Regions from separate parts of the Pseudomonas sp. P9_31 genome, predicted to be linked through region 1. Evidence: predicted binding sites of a transcription regulator. Region 1 holds the regulator's gene; each other region holds the start of a gene.

The links. The regulator sigma-54, encoded in region 1, starts transcription at its own class of promoters, with help from an activator protein. The targets are predictions, from matches to a motif close to ANTGGCATNNANNTTGCTNT.
Region 2: the regulator sigma-54 is predicted to act here: its motif matches at 3,081-3,100, upstream of QMK51_RS19375 (circularly permuted type 2 ATP-grasp protein).
Region 3: the regulator sigma-54 is predicted to act here: its motif matches at 1,680-1,699, upstream of glnK (P-II family nitrogen regulator).
Region 4: the regulator sigma-54 is predicted to act here: its motif matches at 2,551-2,570, upstream of QMK51_RS04590 (pilin).

Annotation. Positions count from the first base shown of each region.
Region 1 covers NZ_CP125375.1:5,288,132-5,292,937, reverse strand. Annotated here, with positions in the region: gene rapZ (RNase adapter RapZ) at 1-427, opposite strand, end outside; gene ptsN (PTS IIA-like nitrogen regulatory protein PtsN) at 430-894, opposite strand; gene hpf (ribosome hibernation-promoting factor, HPF/YfiA family) at 907-1,215, opposite strand; gene QMK51_RS24015 (RNA polymerase factor sigma-54) at 1,295-2,788, opposite strand; gene lptB (LPS export ABC transporter ATP-binding protein) at 2,972-3,697, opposite strand; gene lptA (lipopolysaccharide transport periplasmic protein LptA) at 3,697-4,245, opposite strand; gene lptC (LPS export ABC transporter periplasmic protein LptC) at 4,232-4,804, opposite strand.
Region 2 covers NZ_CP125375.1:4,345,795-4,350,600, forward strand. Annotated here, with positions in the region: gene QMK51_RS19365 (transglutaminase family protein) at 1-679, opposite strand, end outside; gene QMK51_RS19370 (alpha-E domain-containing protein) at 676-1,626, opposite strand; gene QMK51_RS19375 (circularly permuted type 2 ATP-grasp protein) at 1,639-3,048, opposite strand; gene QMK51_RS19380 (ribonuclease E inhibitor RraB) at 3,458-3,799, opposite strand; gene QMK51_RS19385 (hypothetical protein) at 4,015-4,248, opposite strand; gene speE (polyamine aminopropyltransferase) at 4,463-4,806, opposite strand, start outside.
Region 3 covers NZ_CP125375.1:273,888-278,693, forward strand. Annotated here, with positions in the region: gene QMK51_RS01160 (HigA family addiction module antitoxin) at 1-256, shown strand, start outside; gene QMK51_RS01165 (Bro-N domain-containing protein) at 268-789, opposite strand; gene QMK51_RS01170 (accessory factor UbiK family protein) at 1,227-1,487, opposite strand; gene glnK (P-II family nitrogen regulator) at 1,904-2,242, shown strand; gene QMK51_RS01180 (ammonium transporter) at 2,278-3,615, shown strand; gene QMK51_RS01185 (secondary thiamine-phosphate synthase enzyme YjbQ) at 3,829-4,254, shown strand; gene sutA (transcriptional regulator SutA) at 4,357-4,680, shown strand.
Region 4 covers NZ_CP125375.1:990,957-995,762, reverse strand. Annotated here, with positions in the region: gene QMK51_RS04605 (DUF748 domain-containing protein) at 1-835, shown strand, start outside; gene QMK51_RS04600 (DUF2845 domain-containing protein) at 835-1,131, shown strand; gene QMK51_RS04595 (BON domain-containing protein) at 1,416-1,772, opposite strand; gene QMK51_RS04590 (pilin) at 2,094-2,504, opposite strand; gene pilB (type IV-A pilus assembly ATPase PilB) at 2,731-4,431, shown strand; gene QMK51_RS04580 (type II secretion system F family protein) at 4,434-4,806, shown strand, end outside.

The DNA of each region.
Region 1 (4,806 bases):
TGGTGGTGTTGACCTTGAGGTCGGCCAGATCGGCGATAGGCCCCAGCAGATTGGTTTCGTCCTCTATCGCCTCCGCCAGCGAGCGATTGGCGCTGCTGAGCGGGTGACGACGGCGTGTTTCCGAGAAGCGTTTGAGCAGGGTTTCTTCGTCGGCGTCCAGATACAGCACATCGCACTGGATATGCCGGCTGCGGACCTCTTCCAACAGTTCGGGAAACCGTGACAGGTGGCTTGGCAAGTTACGCGCATCGATGGACACGGCCACCAGCGGTTGTGCCAGTTCGGTGTGAATCAGCGCACGCTCGGCCAGTTCCGGTAGCAGGCCGGCCGGCAGGTTGTCGATGCAGTAATAGCCGTTGTCCTCGAGAACATCGAGGGCGGTGCTTTTACCTGAGCCGGAGCGGCCGCTGACAATGATCAAGCGCATGATTAGTGACCGTTTTGCTCGTCCAGGACAACCTGATACAAGGCTTCGTTGCTCGGGGCGCTGCGCAGTTTTTCGCGCACTTCCTTGCGGTCAAGCATGCTGGCGATCTGGCGCAGCAATTCCAGGTGTGCATCGGTGGCGGCTTCCGGGACCAGCAGCACGAACAGCAGGTCAACCGGGGCGCCGTCGATGGCGTCGAAATCGATGGGTGCATCCAGGTGCATCAAGGCACTGATGGGCGATTCGCAGCCCTTGAGGCGGCAGTGGGGGATGGCGATGCCGTTGCCAAAACCGGTGGAACCGAGTTTTTCACGGGCAACAAGAGCCTCGAAGACATCTTGCATCTCCAGATCCGGCACTTCCCGGGCGATCAGGTTGGCAATTTGCTCGAGGGCTTTCTTTTTACTGCCGCCCGGCACGTTCACCTGGGAACGGCCGGGGGTCAGGATGTTTTCAAGTCGGATCATGGATTGGGGGTGTTAACGACCGGTTGCGCCCTGGAGGAGGCTCTGGGTCTTTTCCTTATGCTTTTTGAGTTGGCGATCCAGCTTGTCGGTCAACAGGTCGATGGCGGCATACATGTCCGTATGCTCGGCATTGGCGACCACTTCTCCGCCGGGGATATGCAGCGTGGCTTCGATCTTTTGCAGCAGCTTTTCGACGTTCAGCGTGATTTGCACGTTGGTGATCTTGTCGAAATGCCTCTCTAATCGGTCGAGTTTTTCGCCGATGTAGGTGCGCAGAGGTTCGGTCACTTCCAGTTGGTGTCCACTGATGTTGACTTGCATACAGCTTCTCCTTCGTTGCCAGTGCATAAAGCGGCAGGCAGAAATACCTGCCACTGGAACGCTGTGGCGAGCCCGGCGGCTACATCAACCGCTTCCGTTCGCTGGAAGGCGCGATCCCCAGGGATTCGCGGTACTTGGCGACGGTGCGACGGGCTACCTGAATGCCTTGTGCCTCCAGTAAACCAGCGATCTTGCTGTCACTCAACGGCTTTTTCTGATTTTCCGCGGCAACCAGTTTTTTGATGATCGCGCGGATCGCTGTGGACGAGCATTCACCGCCTTCGGAGGTACTGACGTGGCTGGAGAAAAAGTATTTCAGTTCATAGATGCCCCGTGGGGTATGCATGAATTTTTGCGTGGTCACCCGTGAAATCGTCGATTCGTGCATGCCCACCGCTTCGGCGATGTCATGCAGCACCAACGGCTTCATGGCTTCATCGCCGTACTCCAGAAAGCCGCGTTGATGCTCGACGATCTGGGTGGCTACTTTCATCAGGGTTTCGTTGCGGCTTTGCAGGCTCTTGATGAACCAGCGAGCTTCCTGCAACTGATTACGCATGAAGGTGTTGTCGGCGCTGGTGTCGGCGCGGCGCACGAAACCGGCGTATTGGGCGTTGACCCGCAGGCGTGGTACCGATTCCTGGTTCAGCTCCACCAGCCAGCGCTCGTTGTCCTTGCGCACGATCACGTCGGGAACGACGTATTCGGCTTCGGTGGACTCGATTTGCGAGCCCGGGCGCGGGTTGAGGCTCTGGACCAGTTCGATCACCTGGCGCAGTTCATCTTCCTTAAGCTTCATGCGGCGCATCAGCTGGCTGTAGTCGCGGCTGCCGAGCAGGTCGATGTAATCGGTGACCAGGCGCTTGGCCTCGGCCAGCCAAGGGGTCTTGGCGGGCAGTTGGCGCAGTTGCAGCAGCAGGCATTCGCCGAGGTTGCGGGCGCCGATGCCGGCGGGTTCGAATTGCTGGATGCGGTGCAGGACGGCTTCGATTTCGTCCAGTTCGATATCCAGTTCCGGATCGAAGGCTTCGAGGATTTCCTCGAGGGTTTCGTCCAGGTAGCCCTGATTGTTGATGCAGTCGATCAGGGTTACGGCGATGAGGCGATCGGTGTCGGACATCGGTGCCAGGTTCAGTTGCCAGAGCAAATGGCTTTGCAGGCTTTCACCGGCCGATGTGCGGGTGGTGAAATCCCACTCGTCGTCATCGTTGCTCGGCAGGCTGCTGGCGCTGGTCTGGTAGACGTCTTCCCAGGCCGTGTCGACGGGCAGTTCGTTGGGAATGCGCTCGTTCCAGTCGCCTTCCTCGAGGTTATCCACCGTCGGGGCGGTTTCCTGATAGGAGGGTTCCTGAATGTCAGCGTTGGGTTGCTGTTCGGCTTTGTCGGCCAAGGGATCGGCGTTATCGAAGTCGTCGCCTTCTTCCTGGCGTTCGAGCATCGGATTGGACTCCAGGGCCTCCTGGATTTCCTGTTGCAGGTCCAGGGTCGACAATTGGAGCAGGCGGATGGCCTGTTGCAGCTGCGGTGTCATCGTCAGCTGCTGGCCCATTCTCAAGACTAGCGATGGTTTCATGGCAGGGGCTTAACACCTTATTCGCCGGCGCACATGCGCCATCCACTACAGGGCGCCGAAGCGCCAAACTTAAGCAAATTATATGCCCGAAACTGCAGCGTTTGCCTAGAGCGCTGTAACAATAAAAACCTATTGATTTTTATCGAGACAAGCGCTCGGACAATCAGCCAGACACCTCAGTGCTTACAGGCGGAACTCGTGGCCCAGATACACTTCCTTGACCAGTTGGTTGGCCAGGATGGTGGCGGAGTCACCTTCAGCGATCAGCTGACCATCGTTGACGATGTAGGCGGTTTCGCAGATATCCAGGGTTTCACGGACGTTGTGGTCCGTGATCAGTACGCCAATGCCTTTGGCCTTGAGGTGATGGATGATCTGCTTGATGTCGCCGACCGAAATCGGGTCCACGCCGGCGAAGGGTTCGTCGAGGAGGATGAATTTCGGGTTGGTGGCCAATGCCCGGGCGATTTCCACACGGCGGCGTTCACCACCGGACAGGCTCATGCCGAGGTTGTCGCGGATGTGGTGGATGTGGAATTCCTGCAGCAGGCTTTCCAGCTCTTTGCGGCGACCGGCCTTGTCGAGTTCCTTGCGGGTTTCGAGGATGGCCATGATGTTGTCGGCCACCGAAAGCTTGCGGAAGATCGACGCTTCTTGCGGAAGATAGCCGATACCGGCCTTCGCACGGCCATGCATAGGCTGGTGGCTGACGTCCAGGTCGTCGATCAGTACGCGGCCCTGGTCGGCCTGTACCAGGCCGACGATCATGTAGAAGCAAGTCGTCTTGCCGGCGCCGTTGGGGCCAAGCAGGCCGACAATCTGACCACTGTCGATGGACAGGCTGACGTCACGCACGACCTGGCGGCTCTTGTAGCTCTTGGCCAGATGCTGAGCTTTCAGAGTTGCCATTACTGGGCCTTCTGCTCGTCGGTTTTCTTCTTCGGCTGGATCACCATATCGATGCGCGGACGCTGCTCGGTGACCTTGTTGCCGGTGGCGCGGCCGGCGCTCGCAAGCTTCTTGACCGTGTCGTAGACGATTTTCTCGCCCTGAGTGGTGTTGTTGTCCTTATCGATGACTTTCGCGCGATCGATCAGCACGACGCGGTTCTGCGAAGCGTGGTACTGGATAGTCACACCCCAACCCTGAACAGGCTTGGTGTCGCCCTGGGTCTGGAGTTGCTCGAAGTAGGCGAGGTTGCCCACCGAAGTCACCACGTCGATGTCGCCGGTCGGGGTGCGGGTGATGGTCACGGTGTTGCCGGTGACCTTCATCGAGCCCTGGGTGATGATCACGTCACCTTTATAGGTGGCAACGCCATTCTTGTCGTCCAGTTGGGCGTCGTCGGCCTGAATGCGGATAGGCTGCTCTTGATCGTTCGGCAGAGCCCAGGCGCTCACGCTTCCCAGTGCTGCGCCCAGACTGAGCAAAATAGGGAGAGTTTTAACGAGCCTCATACTGTCCTCTTACGTTCGATAGCAGGTGTATCCTGCTCTCTTTCAAGTACGCTTTCATTCCGTTGCCTGTCGATACACCGCCGGCGCCGTCGATTCTAACGGGTTGATCGGTCTGCGCATATTGCTGCTGCGGGAACACGGTCATACGGGTGCTGGTAATCAGGGTTTTGCGGTTTTTTTCGTCGAAGCGCGTGATACGTACCGAGTCAATCAGCTCGACCTGAGTGCCGTCCGGGTTGACTTCGCCGCGCTCGCTCTGGACGTGCCAGGGGAACTCGGTGCCGCGAAACATGTTCAGGTCAGGATTGGTCAGCAACGTCACTTCGGTCGCTTTCAGGTGTTCGACCTTGTCGGACGTCATTTCGTACTGCAATTTGCCGTCCGGCAAGTACTGCACGCTGTGGGCGTGGATCGCGTAATAGTCGATCGCCGCTTCATCGACAGGCGCCACCGGCTTGTCGAGGAAGCGTTCCGGGCTGATGTTCCAGTAGCCGACCGCAGCGAACAGCGCTGCGATGCAACCGAATATCAGAATGTTGCGAATCTTTTTGCTCAGCATGA
Region 2 (4,806 bases), 940 kb from region 1:
CCAGTTTCAGGTGACGCTCAGGGCGGGCCAGTTCGTTGGTCACGTCGAAGCTGTACCAGGCGTCATCCAGCCAGGCTTCAGCCCAGGCGTGACTGGCCAGGTGCTCGCTGTTCTCGCTGTATAAATACCCCGACACATAGCGCGACGGAACCCCAAGGCTGCGGGCGCAGGCGAGAAACGCATGGGTATGGTCCTGGCAGACCCCGGAACGCCTGGCAAAAGCTTGCGCGGCGCTGGTGTCCACTTCGGTGGAACCCGGCGCGTAGGTCATGTGCTGGTTCAGGCCATGCATCAAATCGATCAGCGCCGTGCGATCCCGGCGCTGTTTGCACTGTTTCTCGGCAAACGCGCGCAGGGCTTCGTCGGCTTCGGTCAGCCGGGTGAAGCGCAGGAACGGCAGCGCCGACTGGCTCTCATGCTCGGCTTCGCGCAATTCGTCGATGTCCACCTGGCCACGGGCACCGATGATGATTGCCTCGTGGGGTTCGTCCAGGGTCAGCACATGCAGAATGTTGCCGAACGGATCGAGTTGCGCGCGTACCGGGCGCGGCAGGTCGAGCTGCCAGCTGAGCACATGCTGGCGCTCGCTGTCGTGAGGGGTCAGTCGCAGGTACTGGATGCTCGCCCGCACCTGATCTTCATAGTGATAGGTGGTCTCGTGGCTAATGGAAAGTCTCATGCAGCCTCCAGGTAGGAACTGTGAATGGCGTTGCCCAACTGGCGCACCAGCGGGATGAACTCGGTCAGCCAGGCGTGCAGGCCTTCGTCGAGGATTTCGTTGATACCGGTGTAACGCAGGCGCGCGTCCATCTCCGCCGCCAAACGCTGCGCAGGACGGCCATTGGCCCCCGGCAATTGGGCAAGGATCTGGTCGATTTCTTCGGTGCAGGCCCGCAGGGATCGCGGCACGTCGGCGCGCAGCAGCAACAGCTCGGCCACATGCCGGGCGCCGGGGGCATCGCGGTAGATCTCGGTGTAAGCCTCGAACGACGACAAAGCCCGCAGCAAGGCGCTCCACTGGTAGTAGGCGTGGGCCGTGCCGTCGCTGACCGCTTCGGCCTGATCGCCGGCCATTTCGTAACGGGCGTCGAGCAGGCGCAAGGTGTTGTCAGCCCTTTCGATAAAGGTACCCAGACGAATGAACCGAAACGCGTCGTTACGCATGATCGTGCCGTAGGACGCGCCGCGGAACAGGTGGGAACGCTCCTTGATCCACTCACAAAAACGGCTCATGCCGTAGCGACTCAAGCCCTGCTCGGCGATCCCGCGAATTTCCAGCCAGGTGGCGTTGATGTTTTCCCACATGTCGGCGGTGATTCGCCCACGCACCGCATGGGCACTGGCTCGCGCGGCACCGAGGCAACTGTAGATACTCGCCGGGTTAGCCGCATCCAGAGCGAAGAAATGCAGCAGCCGTTCGGCATGCAAATCGCCGTGGCGCTCCAGGTAATCATCCAGGGTGCCGGTGATCAGCAACGGCATGGCAAGTTCGTGCAAGCCGTCGCCACGACCGTCCTGGGGCATCAGCGACAGCGAATAACTGATGTCGAGCATCCGTGCGAGGTTTTCCGCCCGCTCCAGGTAACGCGACATCCAATACAGATCCGAGGCAGTTCTACTTAACATGGCAGGCTTCCTTCAATCCTCGACCACCCAGGTGTCCTTGGTTCCGCCGCCCTGGGAGGAATTCACCACCAGGGAGCCTTCACGCAAGGCGACACGGGTCAAACCGCCGGGCACAACCCGGGTTTCGCGGCCAGACAATACAAACGGACGCAGGTCGATGTGGCGTGGAGCAATGCCGTTTTCGACAAAGGTCGGACAGGTCGATAAAGACAACGTCGGTTGGGCGATGTACGCGTGGGGCTTGGCTTTGATCCGCTCGCGGAAAGACTCGATTTCCGCCGCCGTCGCCGCCGGCCCCACCAGCATTCCGTAACCGCCGGAACCCTGGGTTTCCTTGACCACCAGCTCTGGAAGATTGGCCAAGACATGGGACAGTTCAGAGGGATTACGACACTGCCACGTCGGCACGTTCTTCAGGATTGGCTCTTCATCCAGGTAGAAACGAATCATGTCCGTGACGAAGGGATACACCGACTTGTCGTCCGCGACCCCGGTACCGATGGCATTCGCCAGCACCACGTTGCCGGAGCGATAGGACGACAGCAGCCCTGGCACGCCAAGCATCGAGTCCGGGTTGAACGCCAGCGGATCGAGGAAGGCATCGTCGAGGCGACGATAGATCACATCGACCGCTTTCGGCCCGTCCGTGGTGCGCATGAACACCTTGTCGTCGCGCACGAACAGGTCCGCGCCTTCCACCAGTTCAACGCCCATTTCCCGGGCCAGAAACGCATGCTCGAAAAATGCGCTGTTGAAGCGCCCTGGCGTCAGCACCACCACACTCGGGTTGTCGATCGGGCTGGAGCTTTTCAGGGTGTCGAGCAACAGGTTCGGATAGTGGTCGATTGGTGCGATGCGCTGGGCCGAGAACAACTCGGGGAACAGGCGCATCATCATCTTGCGGTCTTCGAGCATGTAGCTCACGCCACTGGGGGTACGAAGATTGTCTTCGAGCACGTAGTACGTGCCGTCACCATCGCGCACCAGGTCGACACCGGAAATGTGCGAATAGATATCGCGGTGCAGATCCAGCCCTTGCATCGCCAACTGGTATTGCTCGTTGGCCAGCACTTGCTCGGCCGGGATGATGCCGGCCTTGATGATGCGCTGCTCGTGATAGAGGTCGGCAAGGAACATGTTCAATGCCTTGACCCGCTGAATGCAGCCGCGCTCGACGACCCGCCATTCACTGGCGGGGATACTGCGGGGAATGGTGTCAAAGGGAATCAGGCGCTCTGTCCCCTGCTCATCACCATAGAGCGTGAATGTAATCCCGGCACGATGAAATAACAGATCGGCCTCGCGTCGCCGTTGTGCCAGAAGCTCGTCAGGCGTTTCGGCCAGCCAACGGGAAAACTCCCGATAATGCGGGCGGACCTGGCCGCCGGCATCGTACATCTCATCAAAATAGGTGCGGATCATGCCGTACTCCTTGTCACCCGGACATCCAGGCCTTCGCAAGGCCCGTGCCATCGGCATAAACGCTTTGATATCAATCAGTTGGATAATAGCGCCACACGCACCGCACCAAATCCGTGCAGTAAATGTCCCAACCTGATCGCCCCCGCTTCATGGCGAAGCAATGCTGTCGCCTATCAGCAGCATAGTCAGAGTTGATTTCACCGCTCGGGGGGGAGATGCGGATAATTCGGGCATTCGCTGCAAAACTTATCGCTCTTCCCTTTTAGCCACTTGTTTAGGTGGCTTTTTTTTGTCCGTTTGAAATGTCGTGAAATAAAAGCAAGATCAAAAGATCCTTTTCACCCCCCACAAACGAAAACGGCCAACCCGAAGGTCAGCCGTTGCTGAGTGTTGTCGCTTGTTCATAAGGTTATGCGAGTAGCCCTCGTACCTCCTGCTTGACGCCCCATCCTTCGATGATACCGCCCAAAGGTTCGACCACCGCCTCGAAGTCCTGCTCAAAGTCGCCGATCCCGTCGTAGGTGGCGTACATCACTTTGCTCAGTTCCAGATACCACGCACCGTCGTCGCGCACGCTGATCTGGGCATTCAAGGACTCACCACAAAAATGACCTGCCGCCCTGCGTGCCCGCTCCTCGTCCGGGAAAATGGCGTAGAACTCGATGGGGTGGAATCGTGAAAAGTCGAAACCGCCTTCTTTCATGCGGCGCAGCACGCTGCTGCTGATGTCTTCTTGATAGGCTGTGCTCATGAAACGTCCCCCTCAGACTGATGGATAGACTTTCCGTATTCCCTGCACTTTCAACCGATTGGCGAGAGCGATACGACAACAGAGGTTGCCGACGGGAAACAAGCATGTAGCTGACAAGACCAGACCTTAGCGAGTCATTCGCTGATCTCGCTTGCAGAGTAGCCCCAAGACAGAGCCGCTGCCAAGGTCTGGTGGTGAATGTGACAAGAGGTGTATCAGATCGGGGTAATACCGAGGATTTCAATGCTGTACTGGGATTTCAGACTTTTGACGGTCGGATCATCGGTACGACCCTCCAGATCGTTGAGGTCCAGTTCGGCAGCGACCGGTAGGCGCCGGGCGCGAATGAGTTTGGCGGCTTGCTCGCTGTTCGGGCATTCCTCGCACTCGAAGAGTTCGTCGACTGTTTCACCGTGATCATCCACGAAAGTGATTTTCCACTTTTGCATCGGTGCCTCCTCGATAACCCCGCAAAGGGGCTTACAACTATCTGGACTTTGGCACTGACTGATCGTTCAAACGGATTACACCGCAAAGTATGAAAAGTAGACGGCATTGTGGGAGCGAGCCTGCTCGCGAAAGCGGTGTGTCAGTCGACATCTCTATTGACTGGAAGACCGTCTTCGCGAGCAGGCTAGCTCCCACAGAGGTTATGCGCAGGATTTAGTCGTTGCTGGGTTTGTTCACCGCTTGCAGCACGTATTGCGGCAAGGCGAACGCACCGATGTGGATTTCCGGGTTGTAGTAGCGGGTGATGATGCCGCTGCCAGCGAAACGCTGTTGCAAGGTTTCGCGGGACAACTTGCGATAGGCGGTATCGGTCGCGCCCCAGGCGAAGGTCATCGCGCCGCCGATGTAGGTCGGCACGGCCGCCTGATAGAAGTGCCAGTCCGGGAACAGGCTGCGCAGGCGGCCGGCGGTGGTTTTGACTTCTTCGATCTGCATGAACGGGGTGCCGTTCTGGGTCACCAGAATGCCGCCTTCGTTCAGGCAGCGACGGCAAGCCT
Region 3 (4,806 bases), 1.4 Mb from region 1:
TTCTGGAATGCGGCCGATTCATCCTGGCGAAATCCTTGAAAAGGAGTTTCTTAAGCCAATGGGCATTACGGCGGCTGGTTTGGCTAGCTCGTTGACTGAGGTTGGAGATGAGGTGAGTGCCCTTGTGATGCAGGAGAGCGGTGTAGGCCCTGATCTTGCCGAGAGGCTTTCCATTTACCTGAACACCACGCCCGATTTCTGGCTAAACCTGCAATCGACCTACGATCTGCGTAAAGCCGAAATCGAGCGTGGTTGAGCTTCGGGTACTTAAAAAGACTGCAGCACCCGCGAAGCACGCTTCCACCACGGAGCATTGACCGTACTCCGTGGTCGTTCCTCATTCGGCAGCAGTTGCGGAACATCCTGCAACCGAATCCACGGCTGGTTATTCCAGTGCAGCAAACTCAACGACATCTGCGGCCAATTCAGCAGGCTCAGAATCGGGCGTTCGGTTGAGGTGAGTTGCTGAGCGTCTCTAAGGGTTGGCACTACGTCGTGGGTCAGCCATTCGCGCAGGCCTCGGTATTCGGGGCAGTAGTGGTAGACCAGCAATGCGTAGACGCCGGATTCGCTGATTAGCAGGGTGTTTTCGACGGTGCCGTGGATGAACATCTGCAAGTTCTGGTGTTGGTCGGGATCGAGTTTGCGTAGTGCTCGTTCGTCCAGGAATAGCCTGAGTAAGCGGCCGAGGTCGCGAGCGCTGAACCAGGGTTGGTTTTCTATGAGAAGGGCGTGGAGGTGGAGTTTGTGGCGGGTGAAGACGTGAGGGATTAGATAGTTTTCGTTCATGGTGCAGTTCTCAAGGTGCGATGAAGAAAACTGCCTCTGATCGTCGCCAAACGAAAAGGGTGGCAGCCATGCGGGGGTTGGCGAACCGGTAACGCACCAAACCGGCAGACCCGAAGGTCTCCCACGCATAGCCGCCATAATTCGAGATGAGAGCAAATTTCTCGGTCGAATGCGGTCGCGATGCGTTGTGGTTTTCCGGGTCGCCAAACCCAGAGCTGAACATTCAGCTGGGGATGAGCATAGAAACTGGAGGCCTTACGACGCAATCGGACGGCGGTGGTTTTGTTGTAGGAAGGTGCTTGGATTTTTGAGCGCTTAAAGATCAAAAGATCGCAGCCTTCGGCAGCTCCTACAGTTGAATCTGAAGGTCGTTCCGACCTTATCGCGAGCAGGCTCGCTCCCACAGTGGATTGGGTTTCACAGTGGGATCGGTGGGGTTATTCAGTCGGTGGATTGAGCTTCGCTTCCAGCTCCGCCACTTTCGCTTCCAGGCTCTCCAGCCGTGCGCGGGTTCGTGCCAGCACAACCATCTGGCTATCGAATTCTTCCCGGCTCACCAGATCCAGCTTGCTGAAGCCGCTCTGCAACAAAGCTTTGAACTGGCTTTCGATTTCGCTTTTTGGCAGTGGGGTGTCGCCGCTGAAGAGGCGGGAGGCGGTGCCGCTCAGGGCGTCGAGGAAGTCTTTGGGCGCGAGCATGGGAAATGTCCTGTCAACAATGGCGGGCAGTGTATCACGCAGTGTCTATAGTCAATCTCGGCGGCTGCGATGCACGCTTTTCGCGCATGCGGGTGGATGGCGCCGCACTGTTTTTGTGCGTAACCGTTGCGTCAATCGGCTGGAGGGACCTGCGGCAGCGGCCAAGGTATTGAAATCAATGGGTTTTGGATAGATGGCAAGCTTTCTGCTTAGTCGCTGGTGACCCATGCACTGATGCAGTCGCTGTGACGAATGCAGTGCGCCAAGCGGAACGGGGGAAGTTTCGTGCGGAGTGGTTAGCTGGCGTCGGACGGGCAGGTAAGGCCGACGATGCGTTACAAAGCCAGGCACTGCGCTTAGACTTGAGTCGGGTTTGTTTTCCTGGGGCAAGTCCACCAATTCGGGAGAGAGTTTTCATGAAGCTAGTCACTGCCATCATCAAGCCGTTCAAACTGGACGACGTGCGCGAGTCGCTGTCCGAGATCGGCGTGCAGGGCATTACCGTTACTGAGGTCAAAGGCTTCGGTCGGCAGAAGGGTCATACCGAGCTGTATCGCGGCGCGGAGTACGTGGTCGATTTTCTGCCCAAGGTGAAGATCGATGTCGCCATTGACGACAAGGATCTGGATCGGGTTATCGAGGCGATAACCAAGGCTGCCAACACCGGCAAGATCGGTGACGGCAAGATCTTCGTGGTCAATCTGGAACAGGCGATTCGCATCCGTACCGGCGAAACCGATACCGACGCAATCTAAGCCGCCACAAACCCAACGCCCCAGGAGAAAACAATATGACTCTGCGTAAAATCGCAGGGCTAGGAGCCCTGTTGTCCCTCGTAATGCCCGGCCTGGCCATGGCGGCAGACGAAGTGGCGGCCCCAGTCCTCAACTCCGGCGACACCGCCTGGATGATGACCTCGACAGCCCTGGTGCTGTTCATGACCATTCCCGGCCTCGCGCTGTTCTACGGCGGCATGGTTCGGTCGAAAAACCTTCTTTCCGTGATGATGCAGTGCTTCGCCATTACCGGTCTGATCAGCGTTCTGTGGGTCATTTATGGCTACAGCGTCGCGTTCGACACCACCGGCATGGAACAGGGCGTCATCAACTTCAACTCGTTCTTCGGGAGCCTGAACAAGGCCTTCCTCGCCGGTATCACGCCTGCGAGTCTGACCGGGCCTGCGGCGCTGTTCCCTGAGGCGGTGTTCGTCACCTTCCAGATGACCTTCGCCATCATTACCCCGGCGCTGATCGTCGGCGCCTTCGCCGAGCGGATGAAGTTCTCCGCCATGCTGATCTTCATGGGCATCTGGTTCACCCTGGTCTATGCGCCAATCGCGCACATGGTCTGGAGCGGCAACGGTGGCCTGTTGTGGGACTGGGGCGTTCTGGACTTCGCCGGCGGCACCGTGGTGCACATCAACGCGGGTGTGGCCGGTTTGATCGCTTGCCTGGTACTCGGCAAGCGTAAAGGCTTCCCGACCACTCCAATGGCGCCGCACAACCTCGGTTACACCTTGATGGGTGCTGCGATGTTGTGGGTCGGCTGGTTCGGCTTCAACGCCGGTTCCGCTGCGGCCGCCAACGGCACTGCCGGCATGGCGATGCTGGTCACTCAGATCGCCACCGCTGCTGCGGCGCTGGGCTGGATGTTTGCCGAGTGGATCACTCACGGCAAGCCAAGCGCACTGGGTATCGCTTCGGGTGTGGTGGCCGGTCTGGTTGCAATCACTCCGGCGGCTGGCACCGTGGGCCCGATGGGCGCTCTGGTGATCGGTCTGGCAGCAGGCGTGGTGTGCTTCTTCTGCGCCACTACCCTGAAACGCAAACTCGGTTATGACGATTCCCTGGACGCCTTCGGCGTACACGGTATCGGCGGTATCCTTGGCGCGATCCTGACGGGTGTGTTCGCGGCACCGTCCCTGGGTGGCTTCGGCACCGTCACCGACATCGCGGCTCAAGTCTGGATTCAGTGCAAAGGCGTCGGCTTCACGGTGATCTACACCGCGATCGTCACCTTCATCATCCTCAAGGTGCTGGACGCCGTCATGGGTCTGCGTGTCACCGAGGAAGAAGAGGCGGTTGGCATCGATCTGGCGCTCCACAACGAACGCGGCTACAACTTGTAAGCACGCCTATAAAAAAATGCCCGGCTTGCCGGGCATTTTTTTGTCTTGAATTTATCAGTGAAGGACGGGCTGAAAGGTTTTTTCATACGCGTTCAGGGGCGTTTACAACGGGCGTTTTTCTGCGGCCAATGGCTTACACGATTGAAGGAATATTAGGGCCTTTGTTTTTTCCCAGAGCGCGCTAGAATGCGCCCCGAACGTGCGGAGAACTGTATGTGGCAACAGACTCTGATTACCTTGCGGGCACGGCCCCGGGGCTTTCATCTGGTAACGGACGAGTTACTCGCCGGCTTGCCTGAACTCAAGGCGTGTCGGGTCGGTCTGTTGCATTTGTGGCTGCAGCATACCTCGGCGTCGTTGACCATCAACGAGAACGCCGATCCGGCGGTACGTCGCGACTTCGAACGATTTTTCAATCGTCTGATCCCACAAGGAACAGACGGCTATGAGCATAACGACGAAGGCCTGGACGACCTCCCGGCGCACTTCAAGGCCAGCGTGCTTGGCTGTCAGCTCAGTTTGCCGATCTCGGCAGGCCGACTGGCGTTGGGGACCTGGCAAGGTGTTTATCTGGGCGAGCACCGTGATCATGGCGGTGCCCGCAAAGTCCTCGCCACCGTGCACGGTGAAGAGGCATAAACCGCTGGTCACCAGCGGTGGTTGAATTTTTTCCAGCAGCCTTCGACAGATGGCAAAGCTGGGCTATAACTAATCTGCTTTTCGCAAGTCATGAGGTAGAACATGAGCGACGATGATCTGGAAAACGACGACCTCGAAGTAGGCGACGACGACGAAACCGAAGAAGGCCTTGAAGCGGCGGCAGAAGACGTCGCTGAAGACGACGGCGGTGATGCACCCGTTCCGACTGCCAAAGGCAAGGCCAAGGCTGCGGTATCGGTCGATGAGCTGCCGAGTGTCGAAGCCAAGAACAAGGAACGCGACGCCCTGGCCAAGGCCATGGAAGAGTTTCTGGCACGGGGTGGCAAGGTGCAGGAAGTGGAGGCCAATGTGGTCGCCGATCCTCCCAAGAAGCCTGATAACAAGTACGGCAGCCGGCCTATCTAAGCGCCTGCTTCCTGCTTGCTGAGAAAGCCCGCCGTCGCTGCGGGCTTTTTCATGGGTGAAACAAAAGTCTTGGACTCGGCGCGATCCAATGTGGGAGCGAGCCTGCTCGCGATGAGGCCGTCACAT
Region 4 (4,806 bases), 2.1 Mb from region 1:
CGAAAACAAAGTGGTGGTCGAACAGCTGCAACTCGGTGAAAAAGTCGACAGTCCGGATGCCGTAAGCCTGCCGCTGAAACTGGCGATTGCCTTGCTCAAGGATGTCGACGGCAAGATTTCCATCGAGCTGCCGGTGAGCGGCGACCTGAACAACCCGCAGTTCAGCATCATGCCGATCATCTGGCAGACCCTGCGCAATCTGATCGTGAAGGCGGCCGCGGCTCCGTTCAAAATGATCGGCGGGCTGGTCAGCGGCGGTGGTTCAGAGGACCTGGGTACCGTGGCGTTTGCTCCGGGTTCAAGCGACTTGAGCAAGGAAGCCGAAGCGACACTGATCAAACTGTCCCAAGCGCTCAAGGAGCGTCCGGCCCTGCGCCTGGAAATCGAAGGCACCGCCGCCAAGAGCAGCGACGGCCCGCTGCTCGCCGAGCAACGCCTGGAACGGGAATACCAGTACAACTACTACAAAATGCTCCAGCGCCGCGGAGACAAAGTGCCGGCCCAGGCCTCATTGCTGAACGTGCCGGACAACGAGAAAAGCCCACTGCTTGAAGGGATCTACCGCACGCGTCTCAAAATCCAGCCACCCGCCGAATGGAAGGACCTGGGCAAGGAAGAGCGCAGCAAAAAAATGCGTGAAAGCGTGATCGACTTCTGGAGCTCCAGCGAGGTGCTGTTGCGCCAACTGGGACAAGAGCGGGCCAGCAGCATCAAGGACTACCTGGTGGACAAAGGGCAGTTGGCCGATGACCGCGTGTACTTCATCGACGCCAACCTCGGTGAGGCCGAAAGCGATGGCCGCGTGGTGACGGCCATGCACCTGGATGCCGAGTGATGGGCGCGCGCTGGCTTCTGAATCTGGTCTTGATGCTGGCCGCCGGCCAAGCCGTTGCGGCCGATACCCTGCGCTGCGGCAGCCAGCTGATCAGCGTCGGGGACAGGTCCAGCGAAGTGTTGCAAAAATGCGGAGAGCCTGTCGCCCGTGACCTGCTTGGCTACAAGCGCAGCGCCAATCGACGGGAAGAGTTTCAGGTCGAGGAATGGACCTACGGACCCAACAGCGGGATGTACCAGTACCTGCGCTTTGAAGGCAACCGGTTGGTGCAGATCATCAGCAAACGCGGTAATTGAACCCGCCACAATTCAATGTGGGTATCAGTCAAAGTGGGAGCGGGCTTGCTCGTGAATGTGGTGTGTCAGTCGGCATCAATGTTGACTGGCATACCGCATTCGCGAGCAAGCCCGCTCCCACAGTTGTTTTTGCGTTGCTCCCAATAGAACAGGCCCCGACACGAATGTCGGGGCCTGTAATGGCCACGTCCCTGTGACCGTTCGCATGAACTCTCAAAAAGCGACAAGCGTATGACTCGGCCCGCCTGCCGCGTCTTCTCCCGGTCCAGGCGAGAAGCCTTGCCTTACTCGGCTTTCAGGCCGTCAGCGGATACCGCTTTGACGCCTTTGATTTTCTTGGCGATGGCCACGGCGGTTGCTTTCTGAGCGTCAGTCACCGTAACGGTGGACGACAGTGACACTACGCCTTTGTTGGTTTCGACTTTGATGTCGGTGCCCGGGATGCCTTTTTCGGTCACCAGGTCTGCTTTGACTTTGGTCGTGATCCAGGTATCGGAAGTAGCTTCTTTGGCTTTGGTCACTTCACCGGCAGCCAGCACCATAGGGGACTGGGTGGTCTGGATGGTCTGTGCAAATGCAGCGTTGGCCATGGTCAGGGTCAGCGCGGTAGCAGTAGCGGCAGCAATAGCGAACTTCTTCATACGAGTAACTCCTGTTCTTCTGGAAAGTCTGCTGCGTGTCTTGTCAGCAGGGTTAACAGGGATATTGCGAACGCTGTGCCAACTGAGAAAATAAAACCAAACACTTAAAAATCAATAACTTAATAAAAATGATAATTTCCGGAATCATGCAAAATGCATGACTTCGAGTTTATCGACATGCAACTTGCGGGTTTTAACGCAGGCCTAACGCAATGAATTGCCGGGGATTTTCCTGATTATCCGAATCGCCCTCAAATGACCCACAAAAAAAATGCCCCGCGTCGTGAGAAGCGGGGCATTGGCTATGCCTGGCAATATGGATCAGGCGCCGGTGCAGCCTTTAGGCGCGTATTCCTGTAGAGCCGTGGTGGCGCATGTCCAGCCACCGGTGAGCGTACGCGAGAGCGTAATGGTTTTGCTGAGCACCGGCCCTGGAGCATTGAGGATCGTGCAACCAATACTGCCCACACCGGTAGAGGAAGTACCCGATGCCGTAATCGTGCAATTACCTGTGGTCGCCGTACCGCCGATCAGCGCGAGGGTAGGATCGGTGCCTTGATTGATAATGTCTTCGAAAGGCACCTTCAGTGCCGAGATTTCTGCAAGCGCCGCAGTGACCTTCGCCCGCGCTTGATACTTCGAATACTGCGGCAACGCAAACGTCGCCAGAATCCCGATGATCGCCACGACGATCAGCAGTTCGATCAAGGTAAAACCATTTTGATTTTTCATAGACAGGCTCCATGCATGAGTCGAAATCTCATGATCTGAACAAGGCACAGCACAGCCCATGCCAACCGCCCCTCCCCCCTGCTGACGGGGCGCGAGATCAACGCCAAGACCTTTCCTATCCCCATAATCCGCACTATCTGACACTTTTTGTCACCTTACCCCGGCGGGTTTGGTTCCACTGCTTGACTAGGCTATAAGTCATTAACCGTCTGCGTCCGGAATCCCAATGAATGACATCGCCCTTAGCGGTCTGGCCAAGCAATTGGTACTGGCCGAGCTGATCACTGACCAAAGTGCGCAACAGGCGTATCAGCAAGCCCAACGCAGTCGAATCTCCTTCGTCAGCTATCTGGTGCAGAACAAACTGCTGAAAAGCTGGCAGGTCGCCGAAGTCGCTTCAGATCATTTCGGCATGGCCCTGCTGGACCTCAATTGCCTGGACAAGGAAACCCAACCCCGTGGGCTGGTCAGCGAAAAGCTGATCCGTCAGCACCACGCCCTGCCTCTCTGGCGGCGTGGCAACAAGCTGTTCGTGGGGATTTCCGACCCGACCAATCACCAGGCCATCAATGACATCCAGTTCAGCACCGGGCTGAGCACCGAAGCCATCCTGGTGGAGGAAGACAAGCTCAATGATGCCATCGAGAAATTCTTCGACAACCACTCCACCGGCCTGGAAGACATGGCCGATGTCGACCTCGACGGCCTGGACATCGAGTCGGTCGATGACCAGAAACAGGATTCCATCGCAGGGCAAGATACCGATGACGCGCCCGTGGTGCGCTTCGTCCACAAGATGTTGCTCGATGCGATCAAGAGCGGTTCTTCCGACCTGCATTTCGAGCCCTACGAAAAAACCTACCGCGTGCGGATGCGCACCGATGGCATCCTGCATGAGGTCGCCAAGCCACCGACACAACTGGCCAATCGCATCGCTTCCCGGCTGAAAGTCATGGCCAGCCTCGACATCTCCGAACGGCGCAAACCCCAGGACGGGCGAATCAAGATGCGCTTGTCCAAAAGCAAGTCCATCGACTTCCGGGTCAACACCCTGCCGACCCTGTGGGGCGAGAAAGTGGTGATCCGGATCCTCGACCCATCCAGTGCCCAAATGGGCATCGACGCCCTCGGCTATGAGCCCGACCAGAAAGACCTGTACATGGCCGCCCTCAAGCAGCCACAGGGGATGATCCTGGTGACCGGCCCCACCGGCTCAGGCAAGACCGTGTCGCTCTATACCGGTCTGAACATCCTCAACACCGTCGACATCAACATCTCCACTGCCGAAGACCCGGTAGAAATCAATATGGAAGGCATCAACCAGGTCAACGTCAATCCCAGGCAGGGAATGGATTTCGCCCAGGCGCTGCGCTCGTTTCTGCGCCAGGACCCGGACGTGATCATGGTCGGTGAAATTCGCGACCTCGAAACCGCCGAAATCGCCATCAAGGCCGCCCAAACCGGGCACATGGTGCTTTCCACCCTGCACACCAACAGCGCTTCGCAAACCCTGACCCGCCTGCACAACATGGGGGTTCAGGGCTTCAACATCGCGACCTCGGTCAGCCTGATCATCGCCCAGCGCCTGGCGCGCAAACTGTGCAGTCATTGCAAGAAACCCATCGAAATTCCCCGCGAGGCGCTGCTCAAGGAAGGCTTCCCCGAGGAACGCATCGGCTCGTTCACGATCTATGAACCGGTCGGTTGCGATCAGTGCAACAACGGTTACAAAGGGCGAGTAGGCATTTATGAAGTGGTCAAGAACACACCGGATTTGCAACGGCTGATCATGGCCGAAGGCAACTCACTGGAAATCGACCTCCAGATGCGCAAGGACGGCTTCAATGACCTGCGCACTTCGGGCCTGCTCAAGGCCATGCAAGGCATCACCAGCCTTGAAGAAATCAACCGGGTCACCAAGGACTGAATATGGCGGTCAAAGCAGCGAAAATCAGCGTGTATGCCTGGGAGGGCACGGATCGCAAAGGCGCGAAAATGACCGGCGAGTTGACCGGGCAAAATCCCGCGCTGATCAAGGCTCAATTGCGCAAGCAGGGCATCAACCCGGGCAAGGTGCGGAAAAAGTCCGCGTCCATTTTCAGTGCCGGCAAACGCATCAAGCCCCTGGACATTGCCCTGTTTACCCGGCAGATGGCGACCATGATGAAAGCCGGCGTACCGCTGCTGCAATCGTTCGATATCATCGGCGAAGGCTTCGATAACCCGAACATGCGCAAGCTGGTGGACGAGGTGAAACAGGAAGTCGCGGCCGGCAACAGCTTCGCCGCGGCCCTGCGTAAAA